3 regions of the Nitratireductor kimnyeongensis genome follow, and region 3 is predicted to be linked to each of the others. Evidence: riboswitches for the same ligand, from Rfam matches in the RefSeq annotation. Region 3 holds a riboswitch; each other region holds the start of a gene.

Region 1 (6,461 bases), 1.5 Mb from region 3:
GCAGAAGCCAGATGAAAAAGGGCCCGCCTACGAGGGCCGTGACGATGCCGACGGGCAATTCCAGCGGAGCGATCACCGTGCGGGCGACGAGATCGGCCCCTATGGCGAAGCTCGCGCCCAGAAGCGCAACTGCCGGCAAGGAGCGTCGATGATCCGCACCGACAAGAAAACGCACGATGTGCGGCATGATGAGGCCGACAAAGCCGATCACCCCGGCCACCGCCACGGTGATGCCGGTGAGTGCTGCCGCGAGCACGAACATGGTCTGGCGAAAGCGCTGGACATCGAGCCCAAGCGCCACTGCGCTCTCGTCACCCGCCATCAGCAGGTTGAGCCGCCGGGCCTGGACAAGCATCACGCCAAGCCCGAGCGCAAGGGCGGCAAGCGGGACGGGAATGAGTTTCCACTGTGCGGTGCCGAAACCGCCCAGCGTCCAGAACAGCACGCGGGAGGCAAGCTGAGGATCGGGGGACGTCAGCACGATCAGGCTTGTCAGTGCACTCAGGATTGCGCTCATCGCCACACCGGCCAGCACAAGCCGCGTCGGTGTCATGTGTCCGCCGGTTCGCGCGACCCAGAACACAGCGAAAAGCGTAACAAGTCCGCCCAGAAAGGCCGAAATGTGAAGTGTGAAAACACCGAAGCCCAAAAGTCCCCAACGCATCACCACCACCGCACCTGTCGCCGCACCGGACGAAACACCCAGAATGCTCGGACCCGCGAGCGGATTGCGGACAATGGACTGGATCGTCATGCCGGTAACCCCCAGGCTTGCGCCCACCAGAGCTGCAAGCACCACGCGCGGCATGCGGGTTTGGATAATGATCGTCTCGTGTACCGTACGCCAGTATGGGTCCACCAGATTATCGCCGAGAGCCAGATTTGCCAGAATGGCAATGGCCGTCCCGCCGGGAATATGCACCGAACCGAGCATCAACCCGGCGACGGCCACGCTCACAAGCAGCGCCGCCATCAGGAGAATGACCAGAGCGTAACCCGAAGCCCGGCCACCCAACGAGCGTGCGCCGGGCATGGGCCGGCTCTTCACCCGTTGGACGGGCGGCGCTGACTGAAGGACAGCCAACAAGGCTTCATGGCTGTCCGGATCGTTCTGTTTCGGAACAGGTGCATGCATGTTTCGGTTCCGCCCGGCCTGTTATTCGCCCATTCGGCCGGGGTGGAAGGCACGCGCCAGTTTCTCCACGGCGTCAATGGAACTGGGCCCCGGCTGTCCCCAGACGGAATCGATCGTGACAAACCTTTCGCCGGCAATGCCCGGCACGCCCTTCACGGACGGGTTGGTTTTCAGGATCTCGATCCGCCCCTTGCCGAGTTCACCCGCCGGATCTCCCACCACCTGCCCCCCAGCGGTTCCGGAGTAATAGACCACGATGTATTCCGGCATACGCTCGGCAATCTGTTCCCACGAAACTTGCCCATAACGGTTTGCCACTTCGCCAAAGATGTTTTCACCACCGGCCCGTGACACCACGTGCGACAGCATGGTGTTGCCGAGAACAGCACGGGGCGCCGATTCGCCACCGTTGAAGATGAACACCGGCATGGGCTCTACGCCTTCGAGCTTCTCTTCCACGGAGGAAAGGCGCTCCGTGATGTCGGCGATCAGCGCTTCGCCGCGCTCCCGAACGCCGAATATGGCCGCCATGGATCGGATCTCGTCATAGAGTTCATCAAAACCGAACTTTCCGAGATTGCAGCCTTCGGTGTTGAGCCGCGTTTTCATGCCCAGATCGTGCAACTGATCGCGCGTGTGCCGGCTCTCGCTGAACCCATCGGGATAGCCGGCATAAACAAAGTCAGCCTCCACCTCGATCAGCTGCTCCGTGGTGGCGACGAGCGGCGAGAGCACCGGAACCTGGTTATAGGCTTCCTCATATTGCGGGCTGATCTTCAGGTTTGCCATGTAGGAAGTGCCTGCCATGCGCTCCTCAAGCCCAAGGGCAAGCATCAGCTCCGTTGCATTGTTGCTGAGCGTCACGGCCCGCGCCGGTGGTGCCGCATAGACTGTTGTGACCCCGCAATTCTCATCCGTATAGGGAAAGCCGGCTTCGTCTGCGAACGCAGATGTCGAAATGATGAAAAGGCCTGCGGCAGCAATCGCGCAGAAGCCAGCAAATCGGTTCATGAAGAAACTCCTTGGAAAGCCGGCTCATAGGCGGCGTTGTCGGAATGGGGTGTAGAAGGGGATTGCCCTCCCAGATACGGGAGAACCTCCTTGGCAAAGAGTTCCATCCCCTGGAGCGCTACATCGTTGTTGATCAGGCCGTTGGCGCTGAAAAGGCAGCGTATGCTCTGCGATCCCGTGCGCGCGGAAAGCGCACACAATTGCGCATGGCAATCCTCAGGCGTTCCCGCGATGGTGAAATCGGCCAACATCACAGCGCGGCTGCGTGGCTCAGGCGGCTTGAGCCCGCGTGACGCGGCTCGTTCGGTGCGGCGCGCGTTCAGCTTTTCGAGCAGCGTGTCGACCCGGTCGTTGGCCTCCGCACGCGTCGGCGCGACCACCACGTATCGCGAAAGCGAGGAGGTTTCGAGGGTTGCGCGCGATGCGCCATGCCGTTTTAGAGCAGCGTGCAGCACGGGCAATTGCCGCGCCTCGTTCGGCTCGAGGCTGAGAAGCAGCGGAAAGCCGTTTCGCGCGGCGATGTCGACAGTTCCTTCCGATACGCCGGCAACATAGATGGGCGGATGCGGCTTCTGCACCGGTGGCGGCCCCACTGCGACGTTGGAGAATGTCCATGGGCCGCTATCGGCGGAGCAATGTGGTTTTGTCCACGCCTCAATCATGATTCTCAGCGCTTCGCTGAAACGCAAATGCGCCTCGTCACGGGCTATCTCCAGCGCGTTGAACGTCGAGGGTTCCGTGCCACGACCGATTCCAACATCCACGCGTCCGCCGCTTTGAAAATCGAGCTGTGCGATCTGCTCTGCCAGCAGGAGCGGGTGATAGAGTGGCAGGACGAGGATCGACGTGCCGAACCGCAAACGCTCTGTTCGCGCCAGAATATCCGCCCCCAGCATTAGCGTGGATGGATAGGGCAGCGTCTTGCGGGCAAAGTGGAACTCGTTGAACCAGATTCCGCCAAATCCAAGCGCATCGGCTCCTTCCACAAGGCGCATCAGCGCCTTATGATCGCCCAGCGTCCCTTCCCGGGCGAATCCAGCCAGATCAACGCGCATTCAAGCCACCCCCAGACACCAATTCACAAGATCGGGGATCACTTATATGAAATGGTATAACATATCGAGTCAAATCGAACGCGACATGGCGTTTCATCGCCGGCAAAGCCGTGCCTGCATGCATGCTGGTCCTCCTGCCGGCGCACCTCGTCCGGCGTTCATGGTCAATGCATGAGGCAGGTCTCCTGGCTCGCGGCTCGGACGTTCCCTCCGCCTTCCCGGCTCGCGCCAGTGGCATTGGAAAGAACTTGCCGCTTACAGTTGCGAGGGCAGCCCCGGAATTGATCCCCCAAGGGAGGTCGCACCGGGTTCCCTTTTCATCCGCAGGATGCGGAACCGCATGCATGAGCGACACTAAAGGCGAAGCGCGCGCTGCGCAACACGCTCAAACGTCGGGAGGATGCGGTTATCCCGCCATGGCTTGACAGCAAGGACACGCAGACACGCGCAAGCTGGTTGGGCTGATAGCCAAGCTGACGTGCGCTTTCCTGAACGCGATTGCGCACATCCTCGCTGCCGGAGTCATACCCGCGCAGAACCCTGCCAGCGGCGGTTCATACACCTGCCTGCCTCGCTACTTCAGCGGTCGCAATCTTGCGGCTTTCACCCTGTGTCACAGCGACCCTCCGGGCCCTCTACTTCGCACAGCCGCCGCGCCGGCATACCAACTCTTTCGTCAATCAGTTCCTGCATGCAGGAATGAGCGTTTGGGATATGTCGATCCTCGAAACCGCATCCCGTATGCGGTTGATCACCTCGCGTCCCACGAGCGGCAACTCATGCACGTGCGACGTGATCAGCCAGATGGACGTTTCAATGCGCTCGGCGAGCGGGCGGAAGACGACTCTGGGGTCCTGGGGCGCAACGAGGGCCAGACTGGAGATGATCGAGACGCCAAAACCGGCACTCACCATGGCGCAGGCGGCTTCCAGCATTTGAACCTCGGCAACCTCACGTGGACTGATCCCGATTGCGTGAAAGGCTTCATAGATTGCCGGGTAGGACATGTCGCTTCGCCCAAGTGCGATGAACGGGTCGTCGCACAGATCCCGCAGTGAAATTACCTGTTTACTGGCCAGAGAATGATCTGCCGGAAGCGCACAGATCATGGGCAACTGCGCGAAGGGTTCGCAGTGAAGCATGCTGTGGGTTGCGGGAACTAGCGAAAGGCCGAAATCGGCGGATCGCGTGAGCATCACATCCGCAATGCTGGGCGAGGTGCGCGTCAGAAGGGTAACCTTCAATCCCGTGTCACGGCCCAGCATGTCGGCCACGACACGCGGTATGAGCTGAAGGCCTATGGCCGGGAATCCGACAATCGTAAGCTGGCCCCGGTCGAATTCGCGAATCTCCCGAGCAGCCTTGTGTACCCGCAGAACGCCCGCCTCGAGCTTGGCCGTTTCCGTGTAGAGCACACGAGCCTCCGGTGTCGGGACAAGACGGCCGGTGTCGCGATTGAACAGCTGAATCTCGCAGGAATCCTCAAATAATTTCAGTAGCTTGCTGACGGCCGGCTGGCTGACATGCAGCGCCTCGGCAGCTTTTGTTACCGAACCGCTCGTCATGAATGCATTGAAGGTTTCAATCTGTCGGACATTGGTTTTGCGCATAGCAACAACATAACCTTTTGGAATATCAAGGGCAAATAATATGATTTGAAATTCAGATAATGTCTCCTTTGAATAGGCGCGCCACCGCACAAAAACAAAGGGGAAGACAATGAATAGGATTTGGCGATCGCTGGCGCATGGGATGCTGGCTGCGAGTTGCTCGGTCTTGGCCCCCGGGGCTGCACTGGCGCAGGAGAAGACGCTGACCGTCGGGGGGTATGGAGGGTCTTTCGAAACACTGATGAAGGAACTCATCATCCCTGAATTCGAAAGCCGACATGAGGTCAAGATCCAGTTCGTGCCAGGAAACTCCACGGAGAACCTTGCACGACTCCAAGCGCAGAAGGGCAATCAGGAGCTGGATGTTGTCATTCTTGACGACGGTCCGATGTATCAGGCCGACGCTCTCGGCTTCTGCGCGCCCATGGCATCTTCGACACCCGGAGATGACATTTATGACATCGCGAAGCTTGGGCCCAATTCGATCGGGATCGGCTTTGTGGCCACCGGCTTCACCTACAACACGGACTGGTTTGAACGCGAAGGTTGGGAGCCGCCGTCAAGCTGGATGGACCTGGCGGACGAGAAATACAGCCAGATCCTGTCCGTCCCGCCGATCTCGAACACATATGGCCTGCACACGCTTGTGATGATGGCGCGCCTGAATGGTGGCGGAGAGAAAGAGATCGATCCCGGCTTCAGCACCATGGCGGAAAAGGTCGCGCCCAACATCCTGGTGTTCGAGCCTTCATCCGGCAAGATGTCCGAGCTCTTCCAATCGGAGGAAATCGCCCTGTCGATCTGGGGTTCGGGCCGGACAAAGTCCCTTGCCGACACAGGCTTTCCGGCAAAGTTCGCTTATCCCAAGGAGGGCGCTGTCGCTCTTATGCTGGCTGCATGCCCGGTGGTCGAAAGCGACGTGACCGATCTTGCCAACGCCTTCGTTGACTTCCTGCTGGAACCGGAAATCCAGGTGCGCCTCGCCGATGCCATGGGCTCTGGTCCTGTGAACAAGAATGCTGAGCTACCAGACGAGTTGGCTGCTTCGCTTCCTTACGGGCCTGAGCAGATCGGCAAGCTGATTGCCGTCGACTGGGACACGATCAACCCAGCCCGCGAAGAGTGGACCAAGCGTTGGGCACGCGAAATCGAACGCTGATCGCAAACCTGGAAATCACCATGCCTATACCGGGCGAAGCTTCCAGTGCTGCTTCCTGGCGGACACCGGGCAGTTTCGCCCCCCTGGCCGACGCTGCCCTGCGGGCGTAGCGAAGATGGATCAACCAGCTTTCAATTACGGGCTGACAATGGCTTTTCTTGAGCTCCAAGCATTAAACAAGCGCTACAACGCAGTCGTCGCCGTCGAGGACTTCAATCTCAGCATCGAGCGCGGAGAGTTCGTTTCGCTCTTGGGACCCTCGGGATGCGGCAAGACGACCACGCTGCAGATGATCGCGGGCTTTACCCAACCCACCTCGGGCAAGATCATGCTGAACGGCCGTGATCTCGGCGCCGTCCCGGCGCGGAAGCGCGGGCTTGGCATCGTGTTTCAGACCTATGCCCTTTTTCCGCATATGACGGTCGAACAGAATGTCGGTTTCGGCCTGGAAATGCGCAATGTGCCTACCGACGAGCGGCGCCGGCGCGTTT
Region 2 (6,461 bases), on a different replicon from region 3:
TAGAGCATTATTGACCGCTCCCGGCCCAGCCTTCCAGCGCCAGGCCGAGACGTTCGAATCCCTGATCGTCTCCCGGCAGGCCAATGCGCAGGCAATCGGGACGGCCTGCAAATCGCCGAACGAGAATGCCGTTGCGACCAAGATGATCGAAGAGTTGCGCCGCGCGCGGATGACGCAGGAAGCGGAAGAGATCGGTGCCGGTTTCGATCGACAGGCCTGCGTCGTCGAAAAGGGCATCGAGCCTGACCCGCGCCGTGATCAGGTCTTGGCGCATCGTGCTCTGCCAGTCGCGGTCGGATAGCGCTTCGAGCCCCGCGTGGAGCGCCGGCCCTGCAACCGCCCATGGGCCCAGCCAGTCACCAAGCCATTGCGCCACATCGTGCGAAGCCAGCGCGAAGCCGAGCCGCAGGCCGGCGAGACCGAAAAACTTTCCGAAGGAGCGCAGCACCACGATGTTGCCGGCATCCACGTCCCCGGCGAGACTCTCGGGGCGCGGTCCCACATCCATGAAGGCCTCATCGACCACCAGGATGCCGCCCGAGCGCTGCAGGTTTTCCGCAAGATCGAGCAATTCGCTGCGACCGATCAGCCGCCCGTCGGGATTGTTTGGATTGACCACGACGGCAAGCCGCGCGCCATAAAGAGCATCGAAACGCTCCACCTCCTCGACCGCATGTCCGGCCAGTGCGGCGGCGCGCGCGTGTTCGGCATAGGTGGGGCCGAGAATGCGGGCCGGTCCGGGCGGCAGAAGCGAGGCGACCAGCGGCAGGAGAAGCTGGGTCCCCGGCGCAGCGATGACATGGGCGGCAGAGGGTGCGCCGTAGTGGTCGGCGGCGCGACCAGCGAGTGTGGCGATGTCAGCCTCTTCGGGCAGGCGCTCGACGGCGCTGGCAGGCAGCGGCGAAAAAGGATAGGGGTTCGGGTTGATGCCGGTGGACAGGTCGAAAAAGGGCATAGGCGCATCCGGAAAGAGCGCCGAAGCCTGAACGAGACTGCCGCCGTGATCGGTCACCCTGTTCACCGTCCGGTCAGCCAGTCGAGGCCTGATGTCCATTCTGATCGCCCTTTCATCCATGCTGGTGGAGCTCGCCATCGGTTACCCCGAGCGGCTCTTTCGCCTGATCGGCCATCCGGTCACCTGGATCGGCCGTCTTATCGCGCTGGCGGATGCGCAGTGCAATGTCGAAAGCCTTTCGCCGGGTGCGCGCCGCCTGAATGGCGCGTTGGCGCTTGTCGTCATTCTGATGCTCGCGGGGCTGACCGGCTGGTTGATCCAGACGAGCCTTTCCGGATGGGTGGGGCTGGTGATCGCCGCGCTTGTGGGCAGTTCGCTGATCGCGCAGCGCAGCCTTGCAAGCCATGTGAAAGCAGTGGCGGACGGGTTGGACGCCGGCGGACTGGCGGAGGGTCGCAAAGCCGTCTCGCAGATCGTTGGCCGCGATCCCGAAAGCCTTGATGAGGCCGGTGTGGCGCGCGCGGCCATCGAGAGCCTTGCCGAAAATTGCTCCGACGGCGTGGTCGCGCCCGTGTTCTGGCTGGCGGTCGGCGGGCTGGCGGGCGGCGCGCTCTACAAGGCCGCGAACACCGCCGATTCCATGATCGGGCACAGAAGCGCGCGGCATCTTGATTTCGGTTGGGCGGCGGCGCGGTTCGACGATCTGATCAACTTGCCCGCGTCGCGCCTGACGGCGTTTCTCTTCATTGCTGCAGCGTTCTTCATGCGCGACGCCTCGGCTGGAGCGGCATGGAAGGCGGTGCGCCGCGATGCGCGCCTTCATCGCTCGCCCAATGCGGGCTGGCCGGAAGCGGCCATGGCCGGCGCGCTTGGCCTCGCCCTTGCCGGGCCGCGACGTTATGGCGGCGAGGTGGTGGAGGATGCGGTGATGGGCGATGGCGGCCGCCGCGCGGCCAATGCCGGCGACATCCGCCGCGCGCTCACGCTCTACCGGATTGCAGACGGGCTCTTGATCGGGCTTGTGGCGGTAGCGGCTGGGCTTTGGCATCTGGTGTTTTGATCTCTTGGCAATGGCGTCGTGCGTGGTTCGACAAGCTCACCATGAGGATGGGTAGAGACCTGCAATCCTGTACATCAACATGGAGAACAGAGTTGCAGCGCATCCACCTCCCTCATGGTGAGCTTGTCGAACCACGCACCACCTCAAAGCAGGGCGACCTAAAATTCGATGCCCTTTTGCGCTTTCACGCCAGCGGCGAAATGATGCTTCACCTGCCCCATTTCGGTGACGAGATCGGCGGCCTCGGTCAATAGCGGCTTGGCGTTGCGCCCGGTCACCACCACATGCAGGTCCTCCCGCCGGTTGGTCAGCGCGGTCACCACACGCTCAAGATCGAGATAGTCGTAGCGCAGCGCGATGTTCAGCTCGTCGAGCACCACCAGACCGATGGTCGGGTCCGCCATCAGTTCCTCGGCCTTTCCCCAGGCGCGCTCCGCAGCGGCGATGTCGCGCTTAAGATCCTGCGTTTCCCAGGTGAAGCCTTCGCCCATCGTGTGCCACGAGACCTGATCGCCGAAGGCGGCGAAGGCATCCTTTTCGCCGCAGTGCCACGCACCCTTGATAAACTGCACGACACCGACACGGCGGCCATGACCGAGCATGCGCAGCGCCAGCCCGAAGGCGGCGGTCGACTTTCCCTTGCCCGGCCCCGTATTGACGATCAGAAGCCCCTTTTCCACCGTCTTGTCGCGCACTTCGGCATCCTGAACCGCCTTGCGCTTTTCCATCTTTGCCTTGTGGCGCTCGGCCTCGTTTTCGTCGATCTCTCGCATGTCACTTCACTTTCATGGGCAGGCCGGCAACCACCAGCGTGACGCTGTTGGCAGCGGCAGCGATCTTCTGGTTCAGGAACCCCGCCTCGTCGCGGAAACGGCGTCCGAGCGGGGTTTCGGGCACGATGCCGAAGCCGACTTCATTGGAAACGAGAACCGTGGTTCCCTTTCTCGCGGCAAGGACTGCAAGCAGTCTCTCGGCGGCAGGTTGCAGCTCGTGGTTGTTCAGCATGAGATTGCTGAGCCACAGGGTCAGGCAATCAACGAGCACCGTCTCGCGGGCCGGCAGTTTTTCAAGCACATCCGGCAGGTCGAGCGGGGCGTCGTGCGTCTGCCACGCCACCGCCCCCTCGCGCCGCGCACGGTGCATGGCGATGCGCTCGCGCATCTCGTCATCGAAGGCCTGCGCCGTGGCGATGTAATGCCAGGGCGCTGGTGCGGCCTCGATCAGCCTCTCGGCATGACGGCTCTTGCCGGAGCGCGCGCCGCCCAGAACGAAATGAAGCGATCGCATCGCTATTTCGCCGGCTCAGCCGACAAGATGCCCGGCAAGGAAGGTCACGCCAACGCCAAGGATGGCGGCACCGGCAAGCCGAGGCTGCGTGGCCTCGACAGCCCAGCCGCGCGACCGGACCAGAAAATAGGCGCCAAGCGCGATGGCGCTCTGGATTGCAGCGAGGCCGGCGAGATAGGCGATCAGCGGTGTCTCCTCGCTGCCGACGATGGCCTCGCCGAAGGCATAGCCATGAAACACGCCGACCACCAGAAACATCGCGAAAACGAGCATGTGGTTTTCCACCGCCCGGCCGCGCGCCAGCAGCCAGCCGCCGGCAAGAACGCTTGCCGCGATGATGATTTCCGCCGCCGGCAGATCGAGCAGCATCAGGTGCAGACCGACGCCGATCAGCGAACCGGCGACGAAGAGAAGCGGCGCGAAAAGGCTCATGCCGGCTACAGCGGCAATGAGGCCGGCAGCGACGATAAAGGCCAGATGATCGAGCCCGATCACGGGATGCGCCAGACCCGAAACCAGTCCCTCATAGAGGGTCGTGGGCGTTTGCCCGTCCATGGCGTGATGGGCCTGAGCGCTGGTTGCGAAGAGCGTTGAAAAAACGAATGCGGAAAAAATGCGTGCGATACGCGCGGTCATGTCCGGTCCTTTCCCCTCCACCCGAGGGATACGGTGTTTCTTTCATGCTGTCGGCAGGTTTCCTGGCTCACGGGTCGCAGCGTTTTCCAGCCTTCCCAAGGCAAAAAGCCTCAGTGGCGATCAGGAAAATGCTCACCGCTTACAGTTGCGGGGGCAGCCATGGCCTTGGCGCTTGAGCGCCGCACTATGTTCCCTCTGGTCCGCTTGCGCGGAACCGTCAGCGGCTCGACCATACAGGAGTCGTCTCTCCCGGCAAACGCTTTCTTCACGCATTGACAGACGTGCCGGGCGAGCCATAAATGCGTGGCAGACGGTCCTTCTTCCGCAAAGAAGAGGGCTAAGAGGGAATGCGGTGCGGGCCTTGCCCAATGCCGCAGCTGTCCCCGCAACTGTAAGCGGAGAGCGCACCTGACACGCCACTGGGGCAACGCCCTGGGAAGGCTGGAGAGCGCAGCGACCCGTGAGCCAGGAAACCTGCCGTCTGAAAATGAAATCCTGACCGCCTGGCGGGTGTCCCGGGCAAGGAGTGTGCATTGTGATTGCCGATTGCGCCTCTGCGCGCCTTCTCTCTGCCATTCATGGCGACCTTGCCCGAACGCGGCCTGAAAGGGCTGGCGTCTCCCTCGCCCGCATCCCCGCATTCACCACACTCCCTCTGAAGGATATCCCATGACCACGAGCTTCAATCGTGTGCCCTGCACCGTCGTGACCGGCTTTCTCGGTGCCGGCAAGACAACACTCATCCGCAATGTGCTGGAAAACACCAAGGGCAAGCGGCTTGCCATCATCGTCAACGAGTTCGGCGATGCGGGCGTCGATGGCGAGGTGCTGAAAAACTGCGGGCTCGACAATTGCCCCGAGGAAAACGTGCTGGAACTGGCCAATGGCTGCATCTGCTGCACCGTGGCTGATGACTTTGTGCCCGCCCTCGACCAGATCCTCGCCCGCGAGCCGAAGGTGGATCACATCCTGATCGAGACCTCGGGCCTGGCGTTGCCCAAGCCGCTGGTGCAGGCCTTCCAGTGGCCAGCGATCAAGAACCGCGTCACCGTCGATGGGGTCATCGCCGTGGTGGACGGGCCGGCACTTGCCGACGGTCAGGTGGCGAGCGACATGGATGCGCTCGCCGCGCAGCGCGCCGCCGATGATTCGCTCGACCATGACGATCCGGTGGAAGAAGTGTTTGACGATCAGGTGGCCTGCGCCGATCTGATCGTCTTGTCCAAGAGCGACCTTCTGGACGCGGAAGGCAACGAGCGCGCCCGCGCCCGCATCGAAGACCATCTGTCGCGCAATGTGCAGATCGTGCCGAGCGCCCATGGCAAGGTGGATCCGGCCCTGCTGCTGGGCCTCGGTCTCGCCGTCGAAGACGATATCGAGAATCGCAAGACGCATCACGACGATGCGCATGACCACGAGCATGACGATTTCGACACGTTCATTGTCGATCTGCCGCCGGTGCTGCGCCCCGAAGATCTGGAGGCGCGTGTCAACGCGGCGGTGGGAACCGGCGAGGTTCTGCGCCTCAAGGGATTTGCCCATGTGAAGGGCAAGCCCATGCGCCTGCAGGTGCAGGCTGTGGGTCCGCGCGTCTCGCACCACTATGACCGCCCGTGGAAGGCCGGCGAAGCCGCCGAAACGCGGCTCGTCGTAATCGGTCTCAAGGGCATTGACCGCGCGCGCATCGAAAGCCTTCTGACGGCCTGACCCGATGCACATTCTCGCCACCACCACCGCCTCACTCGACGACCTGATCGAACCTGTCGATCTGCAACAGTCGCCGGCGGACATGGTGGCGCTGTCCTTCACCGACAGCGATCTGGCGGGGATCGCCTCCGCGTGGCAGACAGATCGCGAGGCTCTGCCCTCGCTGCGCCTAGCTGCCTTGCGTGATCTCAGACACCCCATGTCGGTTGATCTGTGGATCGACAACACGGCAGCGCACGCCCGCACCATTCTGGTGCGGGTGCTGGGCGGCTATGAGTGGTGGCGCTATGGCTGCGACCGGCTGGCGGAGCTTGCGCGAGACAAGGGCATCGCGCTGGCACTGTTACCCGGCGAATGCCATCAGGACGACCCGCGCCTTGCCGAGCGTTCCACCATTTCGGCTGAAGCGCGCGCGGCGCTGCTTGCCTGCTTCCGTGAGGGCGGACCGGACAATATGCGCGCGCTGACCATGCAGATGGCGCGCCTTGCGGGGCGGGAGATCGATACGCCGGAGGCCAAACCTGTCGCCAAAGCCGGCTTCTATGCGCCGGGCCATGGCATCGTGGAAGCTTCGTTTTTCTCCGCCGCGAAGCCCGGCAGGGCAATCGTCCCCATTCTCTTCTACCGCTCCATGCTGCTTGCCAGCGATGTCGCGCCCATCGACGCGCTGGTGGAGGCGCTTGAGGAACAGGGTGTTTGCGCCGTGCCGGTGTTCGTTTCCAGCCTGCGCGACCCCCTTGCCGCCGATTTCGTGCGTGACGCCGTGGAGACGTTGAAGCCTCAGGCGCTCATCACTGCGACGGCCTTTTCCAGCGG
Region 3 (6,461 bases):
TCGAGGGTGGTGTCTCCAGCACGAATGTGCTTCTGGCCGCGCTCGACTGGGCGGTAGAAGAGGGCGCGCAAATCGTGAATATGAGCTTTGTCGGGCCGGAGAACCCGCTTTTCTTGTCGGCCTGCCGCAATGCGATGGCGCGGGGTGTCGTGCTTGTTGCCGCTGCCGGGAACAATGGACCGGGCGCACCTTTCGGTTATCCTGCGGCCTATGATGGCGTGATCGCCGTAACGGCGACGGATGTGCACGACCAGGTGCTGGGCAAGGCCAATCGCGGTCGCTATATTGATCTTTCCGCGCCGGGTGTGAACGTGGTAGCGCCTATTCCCGGTGGCATGGATGTCGTCACGGGCACATCTTTTGCCGCTGCAATCGTCTCAGGTGCGATTGCCAATCTAATTCATGCCGGCGAGGACGCCGAACCAAAGTTGCTTGCGCAACTGTTGCGGACGACGGCGGTGGACTTGGGCACACCGGGACGCGATGATGATTTCGGCGATGGACTGCTGAACGCGCGGGCGGCGATGCAAGGACGCACGGCCAATTAGCTGGCCGTAGAAACCTTTTTGAGTCCAGTTGGCGCGATGATCAAGCCCTGATCGTCCTGTGCGCGATGGGCTGTTACGCCATAAATCATCGCAAGGTTTTCATCTGAGAGCACGGTTTCCGGGCCTCCGAGTGCCGCCAGCCTTCCTTCGTCGAGAAGCATGACCTTGTCACACCAGCGGGCGGCCAGTGTCAGATCGTGGAGTGAAACCAGCACGGTTCTTCCCTCGACAGCGAGCCGTTTCAGCGATTGCATCAGCGTGATCTGGTGCGCTACATCAAGACCGGAGGCTGGCTCATCGGCCATGAGGAGCGGTGTGTCCTGCGCGATTGCACGCGCCATCAGGACTCGGGCCTGCTCGCCGCCGGAAAGTTCGGTGGCGACCCGATGGGCAAGGGATGCAATATCTGCCATCGTCATGGCGCGGGCGATAGCGGCTTCGTCCCGGGCGTTCGGGCGCTGGCCGAAAGCGCGCCATGGCAGACGTCCGAGTGCCACGAGATCGCGCACGGGAAGACGCCAGCCGATGGTTCTCTGCTGCGGCAGGTAGGCGATGAGTCGGGCGCGCGCCGCAGGGCCGATGGTTGCAAGATCGTGTTCGCCAAGACGCATGGTGCCGACGGCCGCGATGTGCCGGTTGAGAGCGCGCATGAGCGTGGATTTACCGGCGCCATTCGGTCCGAGTAGACCGATCACCTGCCCAGGTTCAATGTCAAAACTGATGGCATCGAGGACCTGTCTGTTTCTGAGCGCCACGTTCAAATCTTTTACGTGAATGTCCATCACAGCATCTCCCGGCGGGCGCGAACGACGAGCCAAAGGAAAAAGGGCGCGCCGATCAACGCTGTCAGAACACCGACATTCAGCTCGCCGGCAGGCAAGATGATCCGCGCGGCGATGTCCGCGGCGAGAAGAAGTGAGGCGCCACCCAGACCAGCGGGTAAAAGAAGGCTGCTTGGCATTCGATTGGTGAGCGGTCGGATCAGGTGCGGAACGACCAGGCCGATGAAGCCGATCGTGCCGCTCACCGCCGTGGCCGCACCGACGGAGAGCGCGACACCGGTGACGATCATGAAGCGTGCGCGCGCCATGTCAATGCCGAGGCTGGAGGCCGCTTCCTCGCCCAGTGAGAGCGCATCGATGGCGCGGGCTGACAGCGCGATCAGGAACCAGCCCACAGCCATCAGCGGCAAGGCGATGACAACAAACTCCATGGAACGGTCCTTGAGAGACCCAAGAAGCCAGAAGATCATCTCGTAGGAGGCAAAGGGGTTGGGCGACAGGTTGAGAACAAGCGAGGTCAGCGCTCCCGCGAGGCTCGAAAGCGCAACGCCTGCCAGAATGAGAGTCAGCGTCGACCCTTGGCGCGCGGCGATCGCAAGCAGGATGAGAACTGCGAGGAGTGCGCCGAACAGCGCGCCGGCGGGCAGGGCGTAGAGCGAGCTTCCGGCGAGGCCCGAGTAAAACACCAGCACCGCTCCTAGCGCTGCCATAGAGGACACGCCGATCACGCCGGGTTCCGCCAGCGGATTGCGCAGAAACCCTTGCAAGACCGCGCCGGATAGCCCCAGTGACATGCCGATGGCGAGACCGAGCAGGGCGCGTGGCAGGCGGATTTCGCGCATTATGATGCCCGTTGCCTCTCCACCGCCGGCAAAAAGGCCGGCAATGCTGTCTCCAATGGACAGCTCAGCGGGGCCGACCAACAGCGACAAGGCGAAGAGAGCGAGAGCAAGGGTCGTCAGTGAAATTGAAAGCTTCATTGTGTGGCGCTCCCGGGGCAGGGGGCGATCTCGGCACGAAGTGCTACCAGTGCCCTGACGGCTTCTATAACCGAGGGTGTGCCGCAGGATAGCGAACCCTCCGGTACGAATGCGCCGATGCGCGTATCCGGGAGAGCCGCAATTGCGGGATGGCGTGGCACATATTCGCCGAGCGTCGGTGCCGTGTGTCCCACGTTGACGTTTATGACATCAGGTTGGGCGGTGATTACCTGCTCCAGTGGGAAGGGGGCAACGCCGACGATATCCATCTCCGCGGCAAGATTGGCAAAGCCGGCAGCCCGGATAACGGAATCGGCCAGCGTACCGCGTCCAGAGGCGATGCCGTTCTGGTCATAGGCGATCATGGTCGGGGCTTTGCCGCATTGGCCGGCGGCAATCGCTTCGAGCTCGCGGGTAAAATCGTCTGCTATGGTTTCAGCTCTTTTTTCTTGCCCGATGAGTGCTCCCATGCGCCGGACTTCACCGGGAATGGTTTCAAGTGTTTGCGCGAAGGAAAATTCCTCGACATGAAAGCCGAGACGTTTCAGCATCGCGGTGGTGTTGTGCAATGAGTAAGTGCCGGTGACGATCAGGTCGGGATTTTCCAGAAACACTTCTTCTGCAAGCCCGTGATTGACCGGGTATCTTTGCGCTTTCTCATGCAGCATGGAAAGGCTCGGCTCGCGCGCAAGGAAGGAGACAGAAACAAGCTGATCCGGTTCTGCCAATGTCATGGCAAGCTGGTCAGTGCACAGATTGAGCGACATGACACGTTTTGGCGAGGCGGAGACCGGCACGACAAGCAGTGCGCCGACCAAAAGTACGAGGCCGGAAAGGCGGGGGAGACGTTTCCGGCGCTTCAGCATCAGGGAGCGAACTTTGCACGGAATCCGGCGAAGACGCCGAAGCCGGGTGTGCCGTAACCCTGAACGACTTCGTAGTTCTGATCGAGCAGGTTTTCGCCTCGCAGATAGAGCTCCGTGTTTTTGTTCGGTTTGTAGGCGATTTTCGCGTTCAGAAGAACGTAATCATTAAGCTCCGAGCGCGGGCCGTCGACATAACCGTCCACCGTATCGAGAGCGATTTTCGCTGTCGCTCCGATTTCCCAGCGTTCGGCCGGACGGATCGTGGCGCCGAGGGCGATGTCGTGCTTCGGGATTCGGACTTCCCGCAGTCCGTCAGTCTGTGTTGCTTTCGTGTAGGTGTAAGCGCCATGCAGGTCGAGCCAGTCGGTCGCCGCAATGGCAAAAGACGCCTCAACGCCGCGCGTTTTCACCACGCCGTCCGTCTGGATGTTCTGGAAGGTAACGGGATCGTAGCCAATAAAGTTATCGACATCGATCATGAAGAAGGTGAGGTCGGCGACGAGCCTGTCATCCAGAAAACGCTGTTCGACACCAATGTCAAAGCCGATGCTGGATTCAGGCTTCAGGTCGATATTGCCATAGAACGGTGCGTAGAGCTCATAGAGGCTCGGCGCGCGATAGCCCGTTCCGACCGACGAGTGGAAACGTGTTCCGGTGCTGGCAAATTCATAGGACCCGGTGGTGCGCCAGGATGTGTGTCCGCCGAAGGTGCTGTGTTCGTCGTGTCGGAGGCCCGCTGTCAAAGTCAGCGCGTCAAACGGGCTGTAGATCGCGTCGATCCAGCCGCCACCCATCGAAACGCTTTTATCGACACTTGCGGTAAGGGCGGTCTGACGCTCCCAATCAGCGCCGAAGTTCAGCGTCAATTCGGGAGAGATTTCCAGAGAACCGAGATAATCCAGCTTGTAGCGCAATCCGTCAAAGGTTGAGGTGGAACCGAAGCCGCTGGTGCTTTCGCGGGCAGTATCGGATATCTGCGCCGAAACCGTGTTGTTCAATTGACCGTCAAACAGAGAGAATTCGGCACCAACCCGCCCGGCAGCCTGTCGAAACGTGCTATTCGCCGGGCTGTCAGCGATGGGATACCCATCATCCGTCTCCGTTGAACCATTCAACAAAAGCCCGCTGGCGAAAACGGCTAGATCGTCGCTGATCTCGTATCGGCCGCTGAATGTCCCGGTCAGATTGGTGTACCCATCATCTTCAACACCGGATGATGCCATTGAAAAGCCATCGGTGGTGAAGCCAGATAGAGAAAGGCCAAACTCGCCGCGGTCGAAACCGCCCGTCAGCGTGTAGTTGCCAAAGCCGGTTTTGCGCGACCCGCCTTCGACATGAATGCCGTGTTCGATGCCCTGCGGAATGCCGCCAAGTGTCGAGAGATTGACCACGCCGGCCATCGCATCGGAGCCATAGAGCGTGCTCTGTGGGCCTTTCAAAACCTCGATCCGACCGATACTGCCGGAGAGGATATGACCGTAGGCGGATTGCACGGTCGGGCCCGTAACCTCCGAAATTTCGATGCCCTCGAAGAGGGTCTTTACATACTGCCCGCGGAGGCCGCGCATGATCAGCGTGGTGGTGTTGCCCGGACCGCCATTCGGGGAGAGATTGAGACCAGGCAATTGATTAAGATAATCCTGAACCAGCGGCAGGGACTGCTCCTCGATTTCCTTGCGCTCGATGATTTCCACCGTGGAGCCCACTTTCGCTGCCTCCGTTGGCGTGCGGCTGGGGGTGATGACCAGAGTGTCTAGCTCGAAATCCTCAGCCTGCGTGGTCAGCGCGGAGAAGCCGAGCAGCAGGCCGGCTGTTCCGGCCAGGATGGAGTTTCGGTGTCTGTTTGAAAGCATGCGTGTGCTCCAGGACCAGATTTTCAGGTTTGCTGGAGAGCGACAGACGCTTAAGTTCAGTCTCCCCGCCAGCGATGACTATCGTCACCACTGCGAGAAACACAGCCCCGGAAGCGTCCCGCATCCGGTCGGTGACGGCCTGAGGCAGGTTTCCTGGCTCGCGCTTCGTCGGCTTCCTCGCCTTCCCGGGACTTGCGCCCAGTGGCATTCGAGGAGCCTCAGCGCTCACAGTTGCGGGAGCAGCCACGGCTGCGGTTCATCAAAACGACCGTTCCGTGTTCCCTTTTCTCCGGCAGATGAACACCCGCCAAAGCACCTCAAGCGAACAATAACCGCTTATCAAGGGCAGAATTTAGCGTCAATCGCGACACCCGATTTGATTTGCAGGAACCAATGCGGCACGTGAGCGTTTTCAGCAAACGCGGTTCCAAACTTGTTGTAGAAGCGCCTGCCCATGTAACTTTTGCGGCGAGATTGTCGCAAATCCGTCATTGTATCTGTCGAAAAATCTGCAAAATCATGACCGCATCGCTCCTCGGATTTTGACATAAGGGGGCGGATAAGAAATGCTAACACGAACCAATATTCAAAAATGCCTATGTCCATGAATGGGAGTGCGTCGATGTCATTTTTCAAGAGCAATGGCGAGAAAGTGCCAGCCGGTGTTGCTGCCATGGCCGAGGAGGCGCGTGCCGGTCGGGTGGATCGGCGTGAATTTCTCGCGCTTGCAAGCGCGCTAGGCGCGTCAACGGTAGCCGCTTATGGAATGCTTGGCCTTGCAGCGCCAACACATGCCCTGGCCCAGGAGCCCAAGAAGGGTGGCACGCTGCGTGTCGCTATGTTCATCAAGGATCCGAAAGATCCACGCACGGCCGACTGGTCGGAGATTGCCAACGCCATGCGTCAGACGCTCGAGCCGTTGGTGAAGTACACCCGCGAGTTTACCTTTGAAGGCAAGCTTCTCGAGAGCTGGGAAGTCAATGAGGATGCGACCGAGTACATCCTCCATGTGCGGCCGGGTGTGACCTGGAACAACGGCGACGCCTTCACCGCCGACGATGTAATCTACAACTTCAACCGTTGGTGCGATCAGACAGTGGAGGGCAACTCGATGCCGGCCCGTATGGCGTCGCTGATCGATCCCGAGACCAAAAAGGCGCGTGAAGGCGCCATCGAAAAGGTCGACGATATGACGGTGAAGCTGAATCTTTCGGCGCCCGACATCTCGATAATCCCCGGTATGTCGGATTATCCGGCTCTTATCGTACACCCGAGTTTCGATGAAACTGGTCGCGATTTCGTTGCCAACCCCATCGGCACCGGTCCCTTTGAGCTCGTATCCTATGAAGTGGGCAACCGAGTGGAGCTCAAAAAACGTGAAGACGGCAAATGGTGGGGTGGCGAAGCCTATCTCGATGGTATCGAGTTCATC

The links. Region 3 has a riboswitch for cobalamin ahead of KW403_RS02210 (TonB-dependent receptor plug domain-containing protein). Riboswitches for the same ligand answer to the same signal wherever they lie in the genome.
Region 1: it holds a riboswitch for cobalamin, as region 3 does, so the genes downstream of both, KW403_RS09500 (LLM class flavin-dependent oxidoreductase) here and KW403_RS02210 (TonB-dependent receptor plug domain-containing protein) in region 3, are expected to answer to the same signal.
Region 2: it holds a riboswitch for cobalamin, as region 3 does, so the genes downstream of both, cobW (cobalamin biosynthesis protein CobW) here and KW403_RS02210 (TonB-dependent receptor plug domain-containing protein) in region 3, are expected to answer to the same signal.

The regions. Positions count from the first base shown of each region.
Region 1 is NZ_CP078143.1:1,994,097-2,000,557, reverse strand. Features, by position in the region: gene KW403_RS09510 (FecCD family ABC transporter permease) at 1-1,135, opposite strand, end outside; gene KW403_RS09505 (ABC transporter substrate-binding protein) at 1,157-2,146, opposite strand; gene KW403_RS09500 (LLM class flavin-dependent oxidoreductase) at 2,143-3,201, opposite strand; cobalamin riboswitch at 3,360-3,557, opposite strand; gene KW403_RS09495 (LysR substrate-binding domain-containing protein) at 3,882-4,811, opposite strand; gene KW403_RS09490 (ABC transporter substrate-binding protein) at 4,921-5,970, shown strand; gene KW403_RS09485 (ABC transporter ATP-binding protein) at 6,086-6,461, shown strand, end outside.
Region 2 is NZ_CP078144.1:77,450-83,910, forward strand. Features, by position in the region: gene KW403_RS18420 (tyrosine phosphatase family protein) at 1-8, opposite strand, end outside; gene cobD (threonine-phosphate decarboxylase CobD) at 8-1,054, opposite strand; gene cbiB (adenosylcobinamide-phosphate synthase CbiB) at 1,047-2,015, shown strand; gene cobO (cob(I)yrinic acid a,c-diamide adenosyltransferase) at 2,174-2,788, opposite strand; gene cobU (bifunctional adenosylcobinamide kinase/adenosylcobinamide-phosphate guanylyltransferase) at 2,790-3,302, opposite strand; gene KW403_RS18445 (HupE/UreJ family protein) at 3,318-3,938, opposite strand; cobalamin riboswitch at 3,974-4,172, opposite strand; cobalamin riboswitch at 4,233-4,434, shown strand; gene cobW (cobalamin biosynthesis protein CobW) at 4,608-5,645, shown strand; gene cobN (cobaltochelatase subunit CobN) at 5,650-6,461, shown strand, end outside.
Region 3 is NZ_CP078143.1:477,440-483,900, reverse strand. Features, by position in the region: gene KW403_RS02230 (S8 family serine peptidase) at 1-548, shown strand, start outside; gene KW403_RS02225 (ABC transporter ATP-binding protein) at 545-1,330, opposite strand; gene KW403_RS02220 (FecCD family ABC transporter permease) at 1,330-2,310, opposite strand; gene KW403_RS02215 (ABC transporter substrate-binding protein) at 2,307-3,176, opposite strand; gene KW403_RS02210 (TonB-dependent receptor plug domain-containing protein) at 3,176-5,029, opposite strand; cobalamin riboswitch at 5,156-5,364, opposite strand; gene KW403_RS02205 (ABC transporter substrate-binding protein) at 5,652-6,461, shown strand, end outside.